Regions from separate parts of the Caballeronia sp. J97 genome, predicted to be linked through region 1. Evidence: riboswitches for the same ligand, from Rfam matches in the RefSeq annotation. Region 1 holds a riboswitch; the other holds the start of a gene.
The links. A riboswitch is a leader RNA that binds a small molecule or an ion and turns the genes downstream of it on or off. The one in region 1 is predicted to bind glycine.
Positions count from the first base shown of each region.

Region 2: another riboswitch for glycine. It lies ahead of U4Y90_RS23495 (D-amino acid dehydrogenase); the one in region 1 lies ahead of gcvT (glycine cleavage system aminomethyltransferase GcvT).

Region 1 covers NZ_CAJMZL010000013.1:172,920-183,970, reverse strand. Annotated here, with positions in the region: gene U4Y90_RS18670 (hypothetical protein) at 1-8, opposite strand, end outside; gene U4Y90_RS18665 (hypothetical protein) at 2-499, opposite strand; gene U4Y90_RS18660 (L-serine ammonia-lyase) at 662-2,050, opposite strand; gene U4Y90_RS18655 (alginate lyase family protein) at 2,072-3,118, opposite strand; gene gcvP (aminomethyl-transferring glycine dehydrogenase) at 3,301-6,231, opposite strand; gene gcvH (glycine cleavage system protein GcvH) at 6,287-6,667, opposite strand; gene gcvT (glycine cleavage system aminomethyltransferase GcvT) at 6,729-7,850, opposite strand; glycine riboswitch at 7,968-8,097, opposite strand; glycine riboswitch at 8,109-8,212, opposite strand; gene U4Y90_RS18635 (oxidoreductase) at 8,295-9,341, opposite strand; gene U4Y90_RS18630 (UvrD-helicase domain-containing protein) at 9,487-11,051, shown strand, end outside.
Region 2 covers NZ_CAJMZL010000020.1:93,025-104,075, forward strand. Annotated here, with positions in the region: gene U4Y90_RS23475 (FAD-dependent oxidoreductase) at 1-630, opposite strand, end outside; gene U4Y90_RS23480 (MFS transporter) at 651-2,015, opposite strand; gene U4Y90_RS23485 (helix-turn-helix transcriptional regulator) at 2,159-2,977, opposite strand; gene U4Y90_RS23490 (cation:proton antiporter) at 3,045-4,298, opposite strand; glycine riboswitch at 4,416-4,503, shown strand; glycine riboswitch at 4,507-4,609, shown strand; gene U4Y90_RS23495 (D-amino acid dehydrogenase) at 4,675-5,952, shown strand; gene U4Y90_RS23500 (VOC family protein) at 6,064-6,537, shown strand; gene U4Y90_RS23505 (hypothetical protein) at 6,578-6,871, opposite strand; gene U4Y90_RS23510 (GlxA family transcriptional regulator) at 6,980-7,945, shown strand; gene U4Y90_RS23515 (aspartate aminotransferase family protein) at 7,968-9,269, opposite strand; gene U4Y90_RS23520 (LysR family transcriptional regulator) at 9,347-10,231, shown strand; gene U4Y90_RS23525 (helix-turn-helix transcriptional regulator) at 10,453-10,962, shown strand; gene U4Y90_RS23530 (VOC family protein) at 10,959-11,051, shown strand, end outside.

The DNA of each region.
Region 1 (11,051 bases):
GTCAGCACAACAGGTCGCCTTGGCCGTTATGTTCGTTTGAAATGGATATGTCCGCCGTCTGGCAGAACAGCACGATCAGTGCGGCGCGGTCTTCGGCTACAGCCGGATCGAAGCGTCTCGAAGACTTGAGGTTAAGCTCGGGCGCGCCGGGCAGCAAGCGATTCCGATAGTCGAAGTCAGTCCGGCAGGGCATCTTGCAATGCAGACCCTTGTGACTGGGATGGTAGTGAAACTCGAACAGCGGGTACATCTCGCCGCGCGGCAACATACAGATCAGATGCCCATAAAACGAGCGATCTTCGAGTTCCTCTCCATCGCGCCACATGAAAAGCACGGAATGGTCGCAGGAGACACGAATGAGATCCGTAGCATGAACGCGCGGCCGCGCCATTCTGTTGAAGGGCTTGGGCCACCTGCTTTTGTTCATTGGCTTGAACTGCGGTGCGCCGTTCAGCGTTTTGCGCACCTTTCTATGCGCGACAAGTTCCTTCGGTTCCAAAGCGATGCTCTCAGGTATGTCTACCGAGCGCACCGGTTCGAGATAGCGATCGATAGAATCGTTCTTGTTCTACCGATGCTAACCGCTCCATTCAGCGCCTTGATCGCCATGCACCGAATGTTTCAGTCGTCGTGGCGATGTCTGCGCGAAGGCATCAATCCCTCAACACTCCACGATATTCACCGCCAACCCGCCGCGCGACGTCTCCTTGTACTTCGTCTTCATATCCGCGCCGGTTTCTCTCATGGTCTTGATGACCGAATCGAGCGAAACGTAGTGTGATCCGTCGCCGCGCATCGCCATGCGCGCCGCGTTGACGGCTTTCACCGAACCCATCGCGTTGCGCTCGATGCACGGAATCTGCACCATCCCGCCGACCGGGTCGCAGGTCAGCCCCAGGTTGTGCTCCATGCCGATCTCGGCGGCGTTCTCGACTTGCGCCGGCGTCCCGCCGAGCACCGCGGCCAGCGCGCCCGCCGCCATCGAACAAGCGACGCCGACTTCGCCCTGACACCCCACTTCCGCGCCCGAAATGGACGCATTCATCTTGTACAGAATGCCGATCGCAGCGGCCGTCAGCAGAAAATCGATCACGCCCTGCGTGTTCGATCCCGGCACGAACCGGTCGTAGTAATGCAGCACTGCCGGAATGATCCCTGCCGCCCCGTTGGTCGGCGCCGTGACCACGCGCCCGCCGATCGCGTTCTCCTCGTTCACGGCGATCGCGTAGAGATTGATCCAGTCGATCATCGACAAAGGATCGCGCAATGCCTGCTCCGGCTTGCCCGCCAACGCCTTGTAAAGCTGCGGCGCGCGACGCTTCACCTGGAACGGCCCGGGCAAATGCCCCTCCGCTTCCGGATTGCCGATGCCGCAACCGCGCGCGACGCAGTCCTGCATCACGTCCCAGATGCGCAAGAGTCCGGCGCGAATCTCCTCTTCGCTGCGCCAGACGCGCTCGTTTTCCCACATCAGTTGCGCGATGGATTTGCCCGACTCCGCGCACATCTTCATCAGTTCGTCGCCCGTCTGGAACGGATACGGCAATTGCTCGTGCGCCGTCAGAACCGCCGTGTTCGCCGCGCCCGCCGTCACGACGAAGCCGCCGCCGACCGACAGATACGTCGCCTCACGCAGCAGCGCGCCGCTTGCATCGAAGGCGTAAAGCTTCATGCCGTTCGGATGCTCCGGCAGCGCCTGCCGGTAGAACGCGATGTTCTCCTTGAGCGTGAACGGAATCTTGTGCGCGCCGAGCAGCGCAAGCGTCTTCGATGTCCGCACCTGCTCCAGACGAGGCACGATGCTCGACGCATCGACGGTATCGGGCGCGTCGCCCATCAGGCCGAGCATCACGCCGCGGTCGGTGCCGTGACCCTTGCCCGTCGCGCCGAGCGAACCGTAGAGCTCGCATTTCACCGATGCCGTAGATTCCAGCAGATCGTCGCGCTCGAGCCCCTGCGCGAACATCAACGCCGCGCGCATCGGTCCGACGGTGTGCGAGCTCGAAGGTCCGATGCCGATCTTGAAAAGGTCGAATACGCTGACTGCCATGATGGTTCCTGACTTTGAAAGTTAGCGCGCCGGCAGCGGCAGACACACCGCGAGCCACGCGGGCGGCGTCGGTGCGAGCCGCAGCGCCACCGGCGTGTAGCGGCCGTCAAGCCGCGCCGCCAGATGAAAGAGTTCCGCCGCGTTCTTCGGATCCCATTGACCCGAGAATCCTGGCAAGCCTGCCTCGCGACGCTTGGCGTCGAACGGCACGGAAGACTTCACGAATTCATCGTGCGTCTTCGTGCCGAGCGCATACGGCGTGAGCCAGTTGAGCGCTTCGGCGAGCGTCGCGCCCGACTGCGCGCGCTCGGGCAGCCAGTTGCGGTTGTGCCGCCGCGCGGCGAGCGCCGCCGTCACGAGCGGTTGAAGATCGTAGGTGACGTAGCGCAGCGCGTCGCGTTCGGCGAAGTCGACCGTCGATCCGTCCGGCGCGATGTTGTCGCCGATATGCTCGACGAACAACCGCTGCGCCGCGTTGACGAGCTTGCGGTCATCGATCGTGAACGCGCCCATCGCCACCAGCTTCACGCGATGGCTCTGCCAGTTGTTCCGGTAGTTGCCCGTGAGCGGGCGCGGCTGCTTGTCCATATCGGCGATATAACCGCTCACCATCTTCGTGATGAACGCGTTCGCCGCATTGCGCGTCTTGACCGGCAAGGCGCTCGCCGTGAGGTCGTACGCGAGGATCAGCGACTCGAAATTCGTTTCGTCGATCGGATTGAAGCTCGGCTGATAGGTCGTCGTCCACGCGAACAGGAAACGGTCGACGAGGCGCAGATAGCGCTCGTCGCCGGTCGCGCGCCATGCGAGCGCGGCGTCGCGCATCAGGCCGAGGTCCTTCTCCGCTTCGACGCTCTCGTCGTAGATGCCTTCGTGCGGCAGCGTGCCTTCGGTGTGCAGCCTCGCGCGCGGCTTCGGCTGATCGTTCACGTGCGATTGCACCATCTTCACGAGCGCCTTCACGCCGGGATCGGCGTTGGTGCGCTCGCTCGTCTGCATCGCGGGCGCGGCGCAGAAATTCATCGCGGCCTGCGCGGGCGATGCAGCGATCGACATCGCCCCGAGCATCGCCAGCGCCACGCACGCGCGGTACGTCCCTTTCACCTCTCGCACCTTGAGCGCCATGTGAACTCCCTGTTTTGGCTTTTTGGTCCGGGGTGAGATGTTAGCTGTTCTGGAACGTGCCGCAAAACCGCCCGACGAAGCTTTACGTTTTCGGGCGGCCCTCTCTCAGGTTCCTGCTCGGCGTCTTACTCGTCCGCGTATTCCGACACCGGCACGCACGAGCACATCAGGTTGCGATCGCCGTAAGCGTTGTCCGCGCGGCCCACCGGCGACCAGTACTTGCGCGCCACCAGCGACTTCACCGGATATGCCGCCGCTTCGCGCGTGTACGCGTGCGCCCAGTCGTCCGATGCGACGACAGCCGCCGTATGCGGCGCGTGCTTCAGCACGTTGTCCTCGCGGTCCGCGCGGCCTTCTTCCACTGCGCGGATTTCCTCGCGGATCGCGATCATCGCGTCGATGAAGCGGTCGAGTTCCTCCTTCGATTCCGATTCCGTCGGCTCGACCATCAGCGTGCCGGGAACCGGGAAGCTCATCGTCGGCGCGTGGAAGCCGTAGTCGATCAGGCGCTTCGCGACGTCTTCCACCGAGATGCCGCTCGATTCCTTGATCGGACGGACGTCGAGAATGCATTCATGCGCGACGAGGCCGCCCGCGCCGCTGTACAGCACCGGAAAGTGCGGCGCGAGGCGCTTCGCGACATAGTTCGCCGCGAGAATCGCGCTTTCGGTGGCGGCCGTGAGACCTTGCGCGCCCATCATCGCGATGTACATCCACGAGATCGGCAGGATCGCGGCCGAGCCGTACGGCGCCGACGACACCGCGCCGATGCCCGCTTCGTCGCGCTTGTAACCGGTCGACGCCTGATTCGGCAGGAACTTCGCCAGATGCGCGCCGACCGCGACCGGGCCGACGCCCGGCCCGCCGCCGCCGTGCGGAATGCAGAAGGTCTTGTGCAGATTCAGATGCGACACGTCGCCGCCGAACTGGCCGGGCGCGCAGAGACCGACCATCGCGTTCATGTTCGCGCCGTCGACATACACCTGACCGCCGTGCGAATGCACGATGTCGCAGATTTCGCGGACGTTGCGCTCGAACACGCCGTGCGTCGACGGGTACGTGATCATGATCGCCGCGAGATTCGCCGAGTGCTTGCCGGCTTTCGCCTTCAGATCTTCGATATCGACGTTGCCGTTCGCATCGCACGCGACGACGACGACCTGCATGCCCGCCATCTGTGCTGACGCCGGATTCGTGCCGTGCGCGGATGCCGGAATCAGACACACGTTGCGATGCCCTTCGCCGCGCGACTCGTGATACGCGTGAATGATCAGCAGGCCCGCGTACTCGCCCTGCGAGCCGGCATTCGGCTGCAGCGACACGGCCGCATAGCCCGTGCAGGCGACGAGCATCTGTTCGAGCTGATCGATCATCGTGCGATAGCCGACCGTCTGCTCGGCGGGCGCGAACGGATGAATCTGCGCGAACTCGGGCCACGTGACCGGCAGCATTTCGGATGTCGCGTTGAGCTTCATCGTGCACGAGCCGAGCGGGATCATCGTGCGGTCGAGCGCGAGGTCCTTGTCGGCGAGGCTGCGCAGGTAGCGCAGCATTTCGTGTTCCGAGTGGTGGCGATTGAAAACCGGATGCGTCAGGTAATCGCTCGTCCGGTGCAGTTCCGCCGGAAGCGAATCGGGGGCGGCCTGATCGAGCGCGTCGATATCGAACGTTTCGGTCTTGCCCGCCACTTCGGCGAACAGCGCGAAGAGCTTGAGCAAGTCGTCGCGCGTGGTGGTTTCATCGAGCGACACGCCCACCTGGCTCGCGCTCACGTGGCGCAGATTGATATGCGCGGCGTAAGCGGCCTGATGCAGCGCGGTCGTGCTCGCGCCGCTGTCGACGGTGACGGTGTCGAAGAAGCTGTCGTTGGCGATCGCATAGCCGAGCTTCTTCAGGCCCGCCGCGAACACCGACGCCACGCGGTTCACACGCAGCGCGATCGTCTTCAGGCCGCGCGGGCCGTGATACACCGCGTACATGCTCGCCATGATGGCGAGCAACGCCTGCGCCGTGCAGACATTCGACGTCGCCTTCTCGCGACGGATGTGCTGTTCGCGCGTTTGCAGCGCGAGACGCAGCGCGGAATGGCCTTGCGCGTCGACGGTCACGCCGACGAGACGGCCCGGCATCTGGCGCTTGAATTCATCGCGCACGGCCATGTAGGCCGCGTGCGGACCGCCGAAGCCGATCGGCACGCCGAACCGCTGCGTATTGCCGATCGCGACGTCCGCGCCCCACTCGCCCGGCGGCGTGATGAGCGTCAGCGCGAGCAGATCCGCCGCCGCGACGACGTGGCCGCCCGCCGCATGGATCGCCTCGGCCAGCGCGCGATAGTCGCGCACATCGCCGTTCGCGCCCGGATATTGCAGCAGCACGCCGAACGCGTTTGCATTCGCGGCATCGGCGGCAGGACCGACCTTCACCTCGATGCCCGCCGGCTTCGCGCGCGTCTGCACGACTTCGATGGTTTGCGGCAGCACGTCATCGGCGACATAGAAGACGTTCGACTTCGGCTTGCCGACGCGTTGCAGGAGCGTCATCGCTTCGGCGGCGGCGGTGGCTTCGTCGAGCAGCGACGCGTTCGCCATCGCGAGGCCCGTCAGGTCCATCACCATCTGCTGGAAATTGAGCAGCGCTTCGAGACGCCCTTGCGAAATCTCCGGCTGATACGGCGTGTAAGCCGTGTACCACGCCGGATTTTCGAGCACGTTGCGCAGGATCACCGCCGGCGTGTGCGTGCCGTAGTAACCCTGGCCGATATAGGTTCGAAACACCAGGTTCTCGTCCGCCAGCTTGCGCAGCGACGCGAGCGCTTCCGCCTCGCTCTTCGGCTGCGTGAACGCGCCGAGCGGCAGCGTTTCCTTGCGGCGGATCGATTCAGGAATCACCGCGTCGATGAAAGCCGCGCGCGACGCGAAACCGAGCGCGTCGAGCATCGCGCGCTGGTCCGCCTCATCGGGGCCGATGTGCCGCTCGGCGAATGCGTCGTGGCATTCGAGCGCGGCGAGTGACAGGGAGGTGCGGTTCATCAGGCGATCCGGGTGTTCGAGCTTCATGTGAATTCCTGCGATGCGGCTCGCTTGAAGGAGCCGCCATCGTCATTGAGATAGGTTATTCGCCGATCGACTTGCCGTAGCCTTCGGCGTCGAGCAGCTTGTCGAGACCGGCGTCGCCCGCCGGCTTGATCTTGAAGAGCCAGCTTTCGTACGGCGCGCCGTTGACCTGATCGGGCGACGACGTCAGCGCGTCGTTCGCCGCGACGATCTCGCCCGAGACCGGCGCGTAGATATCGGATGCGGCCTTCACCGATTCGATCACCGCGATCGCGTCGCCCGCCGCGACGGTCTTGCCCGCCGCGGGCAGTTCGACGAAGACGATGTCGCCGAGCGCTTCCTGCGCGTGATCGGTGATGCCGACGGTCAGCGTGCCATCGGATTCGGTGCGGACCCATTCGTGCGATTCGGTGTATTTCAGATCGGCCGGGATGCTCATTGGATGCTCCTTCGTGGTTCTTTCGTGAGGTTCTTGATCGGAGGGAACGGGCGCGACGGCTTCACAAAGCCACTAAAACCTTGCCGTTGCGCACGAACGGAAGTTTTACCACGCGCGCCGGAAGTTGCTTGTCGCGGATGACGACCTGCACCGTGTCCCCGACGGCAACGGCCGTCGGCACGCGCGCGAACGCGATCGATTCCTGCATCGACGGAGAAAACGTGCCGCTCGTGATCTCGCCGTCGCCGTGTTCCGTGACGACCTTCTGATGCGCGCGCAGCACGCCGCCCGCCTTGCCGTTTTCCTTGATGAGCACGAGCCCGACGAAGTTCGCCTTCGAGCCGTGCGCCTCCAGCGCGCTGCGGCCGACGAAATCGCGTTCCGCCTTCAGATCGACGGTCCACGCGAGGCCGGCGTCGAGCGGCGAGACCGTTTCGTCCATGTCCTGACCGTAGAGGTTCATGCCGGCCTCCAGCCGCAGCGTGTCGCGCGCGCCGAGTCCGGCAGGCTTCACGCCCGCGTCGCGCAATGCGTTCCACAGCGCTTCGACGTGCGTCGCCGGGACGACGATCTCGAAGCCGTCCTCGCCGGTGTAGCCGGTGCGCGCGAGCATCAGCTCGCCATAGTGTGTGGACGGGAAAACGACTGCGTTGAAGGGTTTGATGTCCTGAGTCTGCGCGCGCGTGTCGGGCAGCACTTGCCAGGTCTTTTCGCGCGCGTTCGGGCCCTGCACGGCGATGATCGCGAGATCGCGGCGCGGCGTAATGGCGAGATTGAATTCGCCTTCGGCATTCAACTGCCCGAACCAGGCGATGTCCTTTTCGGCCGTGCCCGCGTTCACGACAACGCGAAAGCTCGTTTCGGAGAAGTAGTAGACGATCAGATCGTCGATCACGCCGCCGTCGCCGTTGAGCAGGCACGAGTAGAGCGCCTTGCCGGGCGTCGTGAGCTTGTCGACGTTGTTGGCGATCGCGTACTTGAAGAATTCGCGGACAGCTTCGCCCTCGAAATCGACGACGCGCATGTGCGACACGTCGAACATGCCGGCGTCGGTGCGCACCGCGCGGTGTTCGTCGATCTGCGAACCGTAGTTGACGGGCATGTCCCAGCCGCCGAAATCGACCATGCGCGCATTGAGCGCGAGGTGAGCAGCGTGCAAGGGCGTGTGTTGAAGAGAAGTCATCGGGGCCTCGGTTCGCAGAACAAAAAAGGCCACGCAGCGCACAATTCGCCTGCCGAATGCGCCTTTCGTGCTGCCGGAAGCAGCGCGCAAGGCCCATGCCGCGTAGCGGTTGCGATGCGTGACCCCTCTGTCCTCGGTACCTGAGAGATTGCGCGAACCTCAGCGTGACTGACGGTTCATCGCGCGCCCCTTCGGTGGGCAACTGGCTTCATCGATGAAGCCGCTGCCGCTCTCCAGAGTGCGAGGAAATTGCTTTCCTCGACGCCGTCGGTCCTTTTGCCTGAGAGTTTGCGGGTATGCCCCTTCGGCGGCGCGGCCATGCTGAAGACAACAGCGGCCACGCGCTCTCCCGACGCGTGCGGCAGAATTTACGCGACCGAATTGGGGTTGTCAAACGGATTCGGGTACGGCTGATGGACAGCGCACGAGAACGCTGAACCGTGTTCAGCCGATGCGCCGGAACGCCACCCGCCGCCCTTCCTTCTCGCTCTCTATCGCCAGTTCGATGACCGTCATCGTATCGACCGCGTCCTGCGGGGACACCGGAAACGGCTTGCCATCCAGAATGGATGCCGCCAGCGCCCGGTAAAACTCGACATACGCGCCGTCCTTCGTGGCGAATTCGTGACGCAGATCGAGGTCGCCATCGACTTCGCGCAGCACGCCCGGCGGATTCTTCGCGAATTCCGGATTGCCCGGCCGCATGCCGGAACGCAACTGATCTTCCTGCGTATCGAGCCCGTACTTCACATAACTGCCCCGCGTGCCGTGGATCGCGAAACGCGGCGGCTCCAGCGCCGCAAGCGCGCTCGCATGCAGGATCACTTCCTTGTCGTCGTAGCCGAGCACGAGATGCACGTAATCCGGCGCGTGCGCGTGATCGCGATGCGCTTTCACGAACGCCGTCACCGTCTGCGGCGCGCCGAAAAGCGTCAGCGCCTGATCGATCAGATGCGGCCCCAAATCGAAAAGCAGGCCGCCGCCGCGCTCCGCTTCCTCGCGCCAGCGTTGCGGCACTTTGGGACGGAACCGGTCGAAATGCGATTCGTAATGCGTGACGCGCCCGAGCCGCCCGCTTTCGATGAGCGCGCGCACCGTCATGAAATCGCCGTCCCAGCGGCGGTTGTGGAACGGCGCGAACACTAGCCCGCGTTGCGCGGCGAGATCGGCGAGCGTGCGGGCATCGCGCGCGGACAGCGTAACCGGCTTGTCGACGACCACGTGCTTGCCCGCTGACAACGCCCGATGCGCGAGATCGAAGTGCGTGTCGTTCGGCGTCGCGACGACGACGCATTCGAGCTCGTCGACGGCGAGCAAGGCGTCGAGATCCGCGACGATCCGTGCGTTCGGATAATCGGCCTGCGCGCGCTCGGCCTGGCTCGTCGCGATCGCGGTCACTTCGGCGCGGCCGCAGTGCTCGATGACGGGCGCGTGAAACGTCGCGCCCGCGAGTCCGTAGCCCATTACGCCGACTTTCAGTGCTGTTTCCATGCGGGCATCGTCCTGTTGGGAAATCGATCGGATATTGTGGCACGAACGAGGGCCGGAACCGCGCCGCGACGATCGTGTTAACATCGCGCTCTCCTCCGCGCGCGGGTTTCAGCTAAGCGCGCCCCAACTCCAAAAGCCCAAAACGATGTCCGCAGGTCTGAACGCCGCGCAAAGCGAAGCCGTGCGCTATCTCGATGGTCCCTGTCTCGTGCTCGCCGGTGCGGGCAGCGGCAAGACGCGCGTGATCACGCAGAAGATCGCCCATCTGATCGAAGGGCGCGGCTTCGAGCCGAAGCACATCGCCGCGCTCACCTTCACGAACAAGGCCGCGCTCGAAATGCGCGAGCGCACGGCGAAGCTCCTCGAAGGCAAGACGCTCACGACGCCCGGCAAGGAAGGCCGCAAGATCCCCGTCAATCAGTTGACGATCTGCACGTTCCATTCGCTCGGCGTGCAGATCATGCGCCAGGAAGCGGAGCATGTCGGGCTCAAGCCGCAGTTCTCGATCATGGATGCCGACGATTGCTTCGGCATGGTGCAGGAGCAACTCGGCACGACGGACAAGGGCTTGATCCGGAAGATCCAGTCGATCATCTCGCTGTGGAAAAATGCGATGGTGTCGCCCGATCAGGCGTCCGTGCTCGCGAGCAACGAAGACGAGCATCAGGCGGCGATCGTCTATCGCAGCTATGCGGCGACGCTGCACGCGTACCAGGCGCTCGATTTCGACGATCTGATCCTGCGGCCCGCGCAGCTTTTCGCGCAGAACGAACAGGTGCGCGACAAGTGGCAGAACCGTCTGCGTTATCTGTTGATCGACGAGTACCAGGACACGAACGCGTGCCAGTACGAGCTGGTGAAGCTGCTGGCCGGCCCGCGCGCGGCATTCACAGCCGTGGGCGACGACGACCAGGCGATTTATGGCTGGCGCGGCGCGACCATCGAAAATCTCGCGCAGCTCGGCAAGGATTTCCCGAGGCTGCACGTCATCAAGCTGGAGCAGAACTATCGCTCGACGGTGCGCATTCTGACGGCGGCGAACAACGTCATCGCGAACAATCCGAAGCTGTTCGAGAAGAAGCTGTGGTCCGAGCACGGCATGGGCGACACGATCACCGTCACCGGCTGCAACGACGAAGAGCACGAGGCGGAATCCGTCGTGTTCCGGCTGTCGGCGCACAAGTTCGAGCGGCGCACGCAGTTTCGCGATTACGCGATTCTCTATCGCGGCAACTTTCAGGCGCGCATCTTCGAACAGGTGTTGAGACGCGAGCGCATTCCTTATGTGCTGTCCGGCGGACAGTCGTTCTTCGATAAAGCCGAGATCAAGGACCTCATCGCGTATCTGCGTCTGATCGCGAATCCCGACGACGATCCCGCGTTCATCCGCGCAATCACGACTCCTCGGCGCGGTGTCGGCAATACGACGCTCGAAGCGCTCGGCGCGTTCGCCGGCGCGGCGAAGGTGTCGCTGTTCGAGGCGGTGTTCATGGGCGGCATCGAGGCGCGGCTGTCGGCGCGGCAGGTCGAGCCGTTGCGCACGTTCTGCGAATGGATTCGCCGCCTGTCGGACCGCGCCGCGCGCGATCCCGCGACTGAAGTCCTCGACGACATGATGGAAGCCATCCACTACGAGTCGTATCTCTACGATGCGTACGACGAGCGGCAGGCCCAGTCCAAATGGCAAAACGTGCTCGAGTTTCTCGAATG
Region 2 (11,051 bases), on a different contig from region 1:
GCCTTCGTAGCTCGTGCCTTGCAACTGCAGTCCGAGCGCTTCGCGGATCGCGCTGCGGCCGCCGTCGCATGCGACGACCCACCCGGTTTCGAGCGCATAGTCGCCCTCGGGCGTCGTGAGTTGCAGCGTCGCGCCGTCGTCGCGTGCATCGATCGACGAGACGCGTGTCTGCCAGCGAATATCGATCAGGTCCGCACGCTTCTCGGCGGCATCGAGCAGAAACTGTTCGATGTGATACTGCGCGAGATTGACCATCGGCGGGAGCTTCTGGTTTTCGTCCTGCGGCATCGTGAAGTGCAGCACTTCGGTGTCGCGATAGAAGCTGCGTCCACCGGTCCACGGCAGGCCGGTCGCGAGAAAGCCGTCGAGCGCGCCGAGTCGTTCGATGATCTCCAGGCTGCGCCGCGAGATGCAGATCGCGCGGCTGCCGTGACACACCGAATCGTCCGCTTCGATCAGCACGGAGCGCACGCCATGATTCGCGAGCCCGAGCGCGACCGCGAGACCGACCGGGCCGCCGCCGACGATCGTCACGTCATGACGCTTCGCGTCGACGCCATGCTGCAACGGCGGAATGCGCGCCGGGTACTTTTTCGCCGTGAACGGATACGGCTTGAATGTCTTGTTCATGCAGTGCTCCTTGTGATTCCTCAAACGGCTTGCGCCTGGCTTCTTTGTATCGGCAGCATCATGACGATGACCGCGCCGATCGCGAGCAGCATCGCCGAATAGATCAACCCCGACGTGAAGCTGTGCGTCGCGTCCTTCAGCCAGCCGACGATCAGCGGATTGAGCGCGGAACTGATGTTGCCGGTCGCGTTGATGACCGCGATGCCGATGGCGCGCGCCCTGAAGCTCAACGCGTGATCGGGCGTCGTCCAGAAGATCGACATCGCCGTGTACGAGCCCGCCGACGCGAGACAGACGCCGAGCATGCGCAGCGCGGGATTCGCCGAATACGCGGTGCAAAGCCAGCCGGCTGCGGAGAAGAGCATCGGCAGCATCAGATGCCATTTGCGCTCCTGCTTGCGGTCCGAGCGGCGTCCCCAGACGATCATCGCGACGATCGTGCAGACTTGCGGAATCGCCGCGAGCAGGCCGATCGTGCGATTGCTCGCATCGGCGCTGAAGCTCTTGACGATGAGCGGCGTCCACACGGCGACCATCGCGAGCGTGTTGACGAGGCAGAAGTAAGCGATCGCGAACTTCACGACGGTCGGGGAAAGCAGTTCGGCGGCGATGCTCGCGCCGCGCGCGGGTTGCGTCGATGATGTCGATGACATCGGCGGCGTTGCGTCGTCGCGATGCTCGGACGCGAGCGTGACGGCGAGTGCGCGCTTTTCATCGGCATCGAGCCAGCGCGCCTTTTCGGGGCTGTCGTCGAGATAGCGGTAGACAACGAAACCGAGGATCGCGGACGGCAAGCCTTCGAGCAGAAACAGCCATTGCCAGCCCTTCAGGCCGAGCGTGCCGTCGAGCGCGAGAATGAAGCCCGAGAGCGCGGAACCGACGGCGGCGGTCACGGGCATCGCGATCATGAAGAGCGCGTTGGCGCGCGCACGATAGGCGCCGGGAAACCAGTACGTGAGATAGAGCAGGATGCCCGGCAGAAAGCCCGCTTCGGTCACGCCGACGAGCACGCGCAACACATAGAGCGACGTGGGGCTCGTCGCGAACATCGTGGCCGTGGAAGCGAGGCCCCACGCGATCATGATCGTGCCGATCCAGCGGCGTGCGCCGATGCGCGCGAGCACGATATTGCTCGGAATGCCGCACGCGATGTACGCGACATAGAAGAGCGTCGTCGCGAGCCCGAATTGCGTGCTCGTGAGGCCGAGGTCCTTCATCATCGTCAGTCCCGCGAAGCCGATGTTGATGCGGTCCAGAAACGAAAAGAAGAACAGCACGAAGAGAAACCACAGCAGATGCCGCGAGACCTTCGCGATGACGGGTTGTTCGTGCGTGTGAGTTACGGGGGTTGCGCCGAGCGCACCGCGTGCGCGTGTGGTTTCCATGTCGTCGTCTCCGGTCGTGTCGCTGTGTCGGACATCTGTTGGCTCGGAGTATGGAGCGCGCGATGCGGCCGTCTGTCCTCAATTTGGGTACAGCGCGAGCGTGCCGGCGGCTCGGGGAAAACACGGATGCGCGCGATGTTTCGTCAGACCTTACCCGGCCCGATGCACAGCGCGAAGAGTTGCCGCTGGCTCGAAATGCCGAGCCTGCGATACGCGCGCTTTTGATAGGTGACGACGCTCGTCGCCTTGATGCCCATTGCGTCGCCGATTTCCTGCGCGGTGCGTCCTTCGAGCACGCCGGTCAGCACGTCGAGCTCGCGCTTCGACAGTTCGGGACACAGCCCGCGCACGCGCGCGAGCATCAGATGCGAGATCGGCATGTCGCGCTGCCCGCAGATCGCGTAGTGATGCTTCGCCGCATGCGCGATGAGCGGCGCCATCGCTTCGATCATCGCGATCTCGCGCGGATGGTAGTTGCCGAAGCGCGTGTCGCGATAGAGATTCACCGAGAGCCAGAGGTCGGCGCTCGGCTGCACGAGCAGCGACACGCGATCCGATACGTTCGGCTGGTGATAGCACGCCGCGCGATACGCCTCGTTGGCGATGTCCTCGCTGGTCTGCCGATGCAGCACGAGCATGGAGCCGGGCTTGTCGTTGCGCGCCGACGAAACGATCTTTTGATTGCCGTCGAGCGCATAGAAATGGCGCGCGTAGGTATCGGCGACATCGCGCAGAAACCGCCCGCCGCGATGATCCGCGACCGACACCGTGCGTGGCCGGTTGCCGAACTCGTACGCGAAGATCGTGCATTGCGAGATCGCGGCGACATCGCCGAGCAGCCTCAGCACTTCGGCGGCGAGCGCGTTGGAATCTTCGCTGCCGATCGACGACACGAGCCCGGTTGCGCGGCTGAGATCCAGTTGCCCTTGTGAGGAGAGGCGGTCGAGTCGCCAGGAGCGCATGATGGGCGGAACGAAGAGCGTGTCGATGCCGCTATTCTAAGCCCTCGTTTTCACCCGTTCCCGCCCGCTAGCGCGCGATGGCCGCGCGCAGCGCCGCATTGCGGCGCACGATCCAGTTGAAGAGTGGCGTTGCCATCAGCGTGCTGAGCACGGCCATCAGCACGAGGATCGAGAACAGTCCGGGCAGGATCACGCCCGCCGCGAGGCCGATGTTGATGATGATCAGTTCCATCAGGCCGCGCGCGTTCATCAGCGCGCCGATCGCCATTGCGTCGCCGGAAGGCTCGCCGTTCGCGCGCGCGGCCGCCCAGCACGCGATGCCCTTGCCGCCGAACGACGCGAACAGGATCACGACGGCCGCGAGCATGATGGCGGGGTCCATCAGCATGTCGAGCCGCGTGTTGAGGCCCGAGTAGGTGAAGAATATCGGCAGCAGAAACACGACGACGAAAGGCTGCAGCATCTCGCGCAGCTTTTCCGTGAGCGGGCCGCGCGGCAGCACGACGCCGAGCAGAAAGCCGCCGAACACCGCATGAATGCCGATCGCGTCCATCGCGAATGCGCAGAGCGAGAACAGCGCCAACACCGTGGCGAACACGCTCGCGGGCAGCGGCGCGTCCGGTCTCAATCCGACCGCGAGCCGGCGCAGCAGCTTGCCGCCGGCGAAGATCATGAAGAGCGCGAACGCCGCGCCGCCGCCGATCGCCGCATACGCGCCCATCCACGAGCCGCCGAAGCTCGCGAGCACGATGGCGAGGATGCACCACGCGGCGGCGTCGTCGAATGCGCCGGCGGTCAGTGCGAGCGTGCCGAGCGACGTGCCGGCCAGCCCGCGTTCGTGGATGATGCGCGCGAGCATCGGAAACGCGGTGATCGCGATGGCCGCGCCGAGAAAGAGCGACGCCTCGTAGAGCCGCACTTTTTCCGCGAAGAGGCCGGGGATCGTGTGCAGCCAGGGCGTCAGCGCGAACGCGAGCGCGAAAGGCGCGACGATGCCGGCGAGCGACACGCTCATCGCGCTTTTCGCGCGTGCGCGGAAGTGCTCCGCGCGAAACTCCGTGCCGACCAGAAACATGTAGAGCCCGACGCCGAGCTGCGCGGCGACGTAGAGCATGCCCATCGTCGCCTTGGGAAACAGTGCCTGCTGCCATTGCGGCAGAAGAAGGCCGAAGAGCGACGGACCGAGCAGCACGCCCGCGATCATCTCGCCGACCACTTGCGGCTGACCCATGCGTTGCGCGAGCCTGCCGACGAACTGGCTCGCGAGCACGATCGCGGCGGTCTGGGCGAAGAAGAAGACGGACAACTGGGAAATCGGCATCGTTTGCGGGGCGTAAGGTCTGACGGACGACGGCAGTCTGACGGCGAGGGCGCACGTCTGTCAACGTCGAAGGGACTTGCCACGCGCATTTCCTGCCGGTATCTTCGAGGGGTTCGACAACGCGCCACGGAAGAGCTCGTCCTCGCGACGACGCCGACGGAGCAACCGCCCCGGAAACTCTCAGGCAAAAGGACCGTGCGCGCCGGAACATCTGGAGAGCGGCGCTGCGCGCGCCCACCGAAGGGGAGCCCCCGGCTATCGACCCATGTCGAGCAGCCCGCGGGCGAAACTCTCAGGTACATGGACAGATGGGGCATCGGTGCCGGCCGCGGTATGCGGAAAAGGCCGGCGATGCTCAATCAATCTGGACCATGTCATGTCACGAATCGCCATCATCGGCGCCGGGATTACCGGCGTCACGACCGCTTACGCTCTCGCGCAGCGCGGTTTTCGCGTCACCGTTCTCGAACGTCATCGCTATGCCGCGATGGAAACGTCCTTCGCCAACGGCGGGCAACTGTCGGCGAGCAACGCCGAAGTGTGGAACAGCCGCGCCACCGTGCTGAAGGGCCTGAAGTGGATGTTCACGCGCGATGCGCCCCTTTTTATGAACCCGCGGCCCGGCTGGCACAAGTACAGCTGGATCGGCGAATTCCTGCGTCAGATTCCGAACTATCGTGCGAATACGGTCGAGACGGTGCGCCTCGCGATCGCCGCGCGCGAGCATCTGTTTCGCATCGCTCGGGACGAGCAGATCGAGTTCGATCTGGAGCGGCGCGGCATTCTTCACTTCTACGCCACGCGCAAGGAGTTCGACGCGGCATCGAAGGTGAACGAAATCCTGCGCGACGCCGGACTCGATCGTCACGCGGTAACGCCCGAAGAGATCGCATCGATCGAGCCGACCTTGCGCGGCGCGTTCCATGGCGGCTTCTTCACGCCGTCGGATTCCACCGGCGACATCCACAAGTTCACGCGCGGACTCGCCGATGCCTGCGTGCGGCATGGCGTCGAGTTTCGCTACGACACGTCGGTGCAGGCGATCGATGACCGCGCGGGGCGCTTGTCGCTGACCGTCGAGCATGCGGGCGAAACGCAGGCGCTTCAGTTCGACGGCATCGTGATCTGCGCGGGCGTCGGCAGCCGCGCGTTCGCATCGATGGCGGGCGACCATCTCAATGTCTATCCGGTGAAGGGCTATTCGATCACCGTGTGTCTCGATGATGCGCGCAGCCGCAATCACGCGCCGTGGGTGAGCCTGCTCGACGACCGCGCGAAGATCGTCACGAGCCGCCTCGGCGCGGACCGTTTTCGCGTGGCGGGCACGGCGGAGCTGAACGGCTTCAATCGCGACATTCGCGCGGACCGCATCGCGCCGCTGGTCGAATGGACGCGGCGACATTTCCCCGAGGTATCGACCGCGCGCGTGATTCCGTGGAGCGGCCTGCGCCCGATGCTGCCCAGCATGCTGCCGAAGGTCGGGCAGGGCAAACGTCCGGGCGTGTTCTACAACACCGGGCACGGGCATCTCGGCTGGACGCTGTCGGCGGCGACGGCCGAGCTCGTCGCCGAAGCGGTGTTGCAGGGCGTGCCGCGCAAGCCCGTGCACGCAAGCGCACGGGGCGACACGGAGCGCAGCGAAGCGCTTCTGTGAGCGATGCCCGGCCGTGGCGCTTGGGCGAGCGCCGCGGCCGCGATGCGCCCAAGCGCGTCGGCAGGGGCGTGATATCGTCGGCGTCACTGTTCACTGTCTCAGGAGTGTGCGATGGCCGAGCTCGTCAATTGCCTGTGGTTCGACGGTAATGCGCGTGAAGCGGCGGAGTTCTACGCCGCCACGTTCCCCGATAGTCGCGTCGGAACGGGGCATGTGTCCGCCAAACCGGGCGTGGGGCAGGGACCTGAATTGACCGTCGAATTCACCGTGCTCGGACGGCGCTTTCTCGGCCTGAACGGCGGGCCGAACTTCAGGCCGAACGAAGCGGTGAGCTTCATGGTCCACACCGGCAGCGCGGAAGAAACGGATCGCTACTGGAACGCGATCGTCGGCCACGGCGGCGAGGAAGGTCCGTGCGGCTGGTGCAAGGACCGCTGGGGTTTTTCATGGCAGATCACGCCGAAGCGCCTGCTCGACATCCTCTCCGGCGCCGATCGCGAAGCCGCCCGACGCGCGATGGACGCGATGATGAAGATGAAGAAAATCGACATCGCCGTAATCGAAAGCGCGGCGGCGGGCAAGTGAGCACACGAGCGTCGCGCGGACGGCGACGCTCGGGCATCGTTTATCTGCCCTGGATGAGCAGGCCCAGCGGCGCAAGCGGACCGACCTGCATCAGCTCGTATTTCGCGTGGCCGCCCGCCGCGAGCGGCAGGCTCTCGACGGCCGTCCTGGCCTCGTCGAGCGATTCGACATTCATCAGAAAGACCACGCCCGGCGCGTCCTGCCGATACCAGAACTGTTCAATCTTGCCTTCGAGATAGAGCCCGAGCGTGGCGGGCACTTCTCGCGGCATGATCTGCTGACGTTGTTCCGGCGTGAGCGGCGTGTTGACTGAAGCAATAGCGATGACTTTCATCTCGATCTCCTTGAACGGGTTCATTGCGAAGCGCAACGGAGATCAATGTAGTCGCCGGGAGCAAAAAGCTGTATTGTCGTAAATGACAACTTTAGGGTCATTCACGCCATGCGCATCGCGGTTCTCGCTCTCGATGGTCTGTTCGATACCGGCCTTGCCGTGACGCTCGATACGCTCGCGGCCGCAAACAATCTTTCGGCGCGCGCGATGGGCGGAGCGCCGCGTTTCGACGTGTCGACCGTCGCCGTGCGCAAGCGCGTGCGCTCGGGTCAGGGCTTCGCGATTCCGGTGCAGCCCATCACGCCCGACCTGAAGCCGGACTGGGTGATCGTTCCGGCATTGGGCACGACCACGCCGGACCGGCTGCTGCCCGCGCTCGAACGGGCGGACGTGAAAGACGCGATCGCGCAGTTGCGGCGATGGCGCGACGAGGGCGTGCTGGTCGCCGCCTCGTGCATCGGGACGTTTCTGCTGGCGGAAGCCGGGCTGCTGGATCATCGGCCGGCGACGTCGACCTGGTCGCTCGCGCCGCTCTTCAGGCAACGCTATCCGCATGTGATGCTCGACGAATCGCGCATGCTCGTGCCGACCGACATCGGCGTGACGGCCGGCGCCGCGATGGGCCATCTCGATCTCGCGCTGTGGCTGATTCGCAAGACGAGCCCCGAGCTGGCCGCGCTCGTGTCGCGTTATCTGCTCGCCGATATCCGCACGCTGCAGGCGCCGTACATCATCCCCAATCATCTCGCGCAGGCCGATCCGTTGATCCAGCGTTTCGAACGCTGGTCGCGGGATCATCTGAAGGAAGGGTTTTCGCTGCAGACAGCGGCAAGCGCGCTCGCGACGAGCACGCGCTCGCTGCAACGCCGATGCCGCGAAGTGCTCGGCAAATCGCCGCTGGCGTACTTTCAGGACTTGCGTGTCGAGCGCGCGCAGTCCCTTCTGCACGGCAGCGGCCTCGATCTCGAAGCGATCGCCGCGGAAGTCGGCTACGAGGACGGTGCTACCTTGCGAACGCTGTTGCGCCAGCGCCTCGGACGCGGCGTGCGCGATCTGCGCGCCGAGTTGCGCTGACGATCCCGCTTCGTTCGACCGCCTATAGCGAGCGTTCGATTGCCTTGCCGAGCAGATCGAGACCGAGATCGATCTCTTGCTCGCTCACCGTCAGCGGTGGCGCGATGCGGAACACGCCGCCCATGCCGGGCAACTGCACGATATTCATGCTGAGGCCCAGATTCATGCACTCGCGCGTGATCTTCGCGCCTAGGCCGTCGGCGGGTTCCTTCGTGCGGCGATCCTTGACGATCTCGACGCCGAGCAGCAAGCCGCGTCCGCGCACATCGCCGATGCAGTCGAAGCGCTCCATCAGATCGAGCAGGCCGCGCCTGAGCCGCGCGCCCATCTCGTTCGCTCGCGCGACGAGGCCATCGCGTTCGACGACCTCCAGCACGCGCAGGCCGACTGCGGCGGGCAGCGGATCGGACACGTGCGTCGTGTAGAACAGGTAGCCGAGTTCGTGCGCTTTCTCTTCGATCTGCGCCGAAGTCACGATGGCCGCGAGCGGCAAGCCCGCGCCGAGCGTCTTCGATAGCGTGAGAATGTCGGGCGTGACGCCGTCGCGCTGGCACGCGAACATCGTGCCCGTGCGGCCGATGCCCGTTTGCGCTTCGTCGAGAATCAGCAACATGCCGCGCTCCTCGCACTTGCGCTTCAACGCCGCCATGTAGCCTTCCGGCAATTCGATGATGCCGCCCGAACTCAGAATCGGCTCCGCGATGAAGGCCGCGAGATTGCCGCTCGACTGGCGATCGACGAGATCGAACGCGTAATCCAGTTCCGCGAGCCAGTCGTATCGGCCGTTGCGCTCGAAGCGCGCGCGATACGCGAACGGCGCGGGAATCGCGAACGAGCCGACCGCCGCGGGACCGACGCCCTTGCGCCCGGCGCTGTACGTGGCCGACGCGGCGTGGCCGGTCATGCCGTGCCACGACTGCGCGAAGCCGACGACTTCGTATTTGCCGGTGACGAGCTTCGCCATGCGGATCGCCGCTTCGTTCGATTCGGCGCCGGTGCTGAGCAAAAGCGCCCGATCGAGCCCGGCGGGCGTGATGTCGGCGAGACGCGCCGCGAGGTCGACCACGGGACGCGAAAGCATCCCGCTGAAGAGGTGGTCCAGCTTGCCCGCATATTCGCCGATCACCGACACGATCTCGGGATGACTGTGGCCGAGTACCGCGCTCATCTGTCCCGACGTGAAATCGAGGATCGCGCGGCCGTCGGCGTCGTAGACGAAGCTGCCCTGCGCGCGCTCGATGATCATCGGCTCGAAGGTGGCGCCGTAGCGGATGAGATGTTGTCTGGCGTTCTGCCAAAAGCTTGCGTCGTTGTTCCGGGACACCGTGCTTCTCCTGGCGGAGGGTGGATGGAATTTGCAGTGTAGACAACGCTCTGGTTTTATAGAATCGAATAGTTCTAATGCGAGCTAGAAGAGGGGCTAATACCTTGAGCCTGTCACTCGAAATCGAATTGTTGCGCTCGTTCGCCGTCATCGCGGAAGCGCGGGCGTTGAGCCGCGCGGCGGAGCGCATCGGCAGGACTCAATCGGCGTTGAGCCAGCAGATGAAGCGGCTGGAGGACATCGTCGATCAGCCGCTGTTTCAGCGCACCGGGCGCGGCGTCGTGCTGACGAATCCCGGCGAGCGTCTGCTCGTGCACGCGCAGCGCATCCTGCGTCTGCACGATGAAGCGATGGCCGATCTGTGCGGCAAAGGGCTATCGGGCAGCATCCGCTTCGGCTGTCCGGACGATTACGCCGCCGTCTTTCTGCCGACCTTGCTGCGGCAATTTTCGAGTCAGCATCCGCACGCGCAGGTGGAAGTCGTGTGCGGCCCGACGCCCCGGCTCGCCGAGCAACTGACGAAGCGCGCGCTCGATCTCGCGATGCTCTCGCTGCCCGAAGACCGCTCCGGCGGCGAAATCATCCGGCGCGAGCAACTGGTGTGGATCGGCTGCCCGGGCATGGAGTCCGCGCACTACGATCCGCTGCCGCTCGCGCTGTCCGATCCGGACACGCTCGATCACATCGCCGCGTGCGAGGCGCTGCGGCGCGCGGGCAAGGCGTATCGCATCGCGTACGCGAGCAGCAGTCTTGCGGGGCTCATTGCGCTCGTGCGGTCCGGGCAGGCCTTCGCGGTGATCACGCAGACGGCCGTGCCCGCCGATCTTTGCGTGCTGAACGCGGATACCGGATTGCCCGCGTTGCCGGGCGTCGGCATATCGCTGAAATTCGCGCGGGAGCGTCCGTCGCTGTTGACGGCGGCGTTCGCGGAGCACATCAGGCTCACGCTTCCGTTGTTGTAGCGCGCGTCCGATCGGGCGAAGTAGACCGGAAATCGGCCGCTTTCCGGCGCTTCGCGCATCGGCGTGGCGGGCTACGATGTTATCCATCCCCTCTAGCTCTTTCTCCTCCAAGGGATGAGCGACTTTGGCGTCGCGCGGATTCGTCCGCGCGACGTTTTCTTTTGCGGCGTGGATGGCGCGCGCCGGGCTACACTGGCCGCACACTTTTCGCCCCGAACGCCATGCCATCTCGCGACTCAGACAGCGCCGACGCCTTGCAAGACCCGCCTCTGCTGCGGCGACTGCTGCGCGCTAGGGATCGCATGGATGCGTCCTCGCACGAGGACTGGCCCGTCAGGCGTCTGGCCGAAGTCAGCGGCGTGTCCGAAGCGCATTTCGCGCGTTCGTTCAAGCGGGCGTTCGGCATACCGCCGCATCGCTATCTGTTGACGCGGCGCATCGAGCAGGCCGTCACGCTGTTGCGCGACACCGATCTCGCCATCACGGACATCGCCTTCGTCACCGGCTGGGAGAGCCTCGGCACCTTCGGCCGCATCTTCCGGGATATCACGGGCCGCAGTCCGGGCGCGATGCGCGTCGAATCTCGCGCCGGCACTTCCGCGCTCGACCGCGTGCCGGCCTGCGTGCTGAAGGCCGCGCAGCGTCCCGATCTCACGATCGCAGTTTTGGAGAAGCGGCGGCGCGGCGCCGAAGGTACAGTGCGGCCATCTTCAACGAAGGAGGTCACATGAACCAGGGCATCAGCGTGGTGGGCATCTATGTCGACGATCAGGACGAAGCGCTCGCGTTTTACGTCGACAAGCTCGGATTTCGCGTTCAC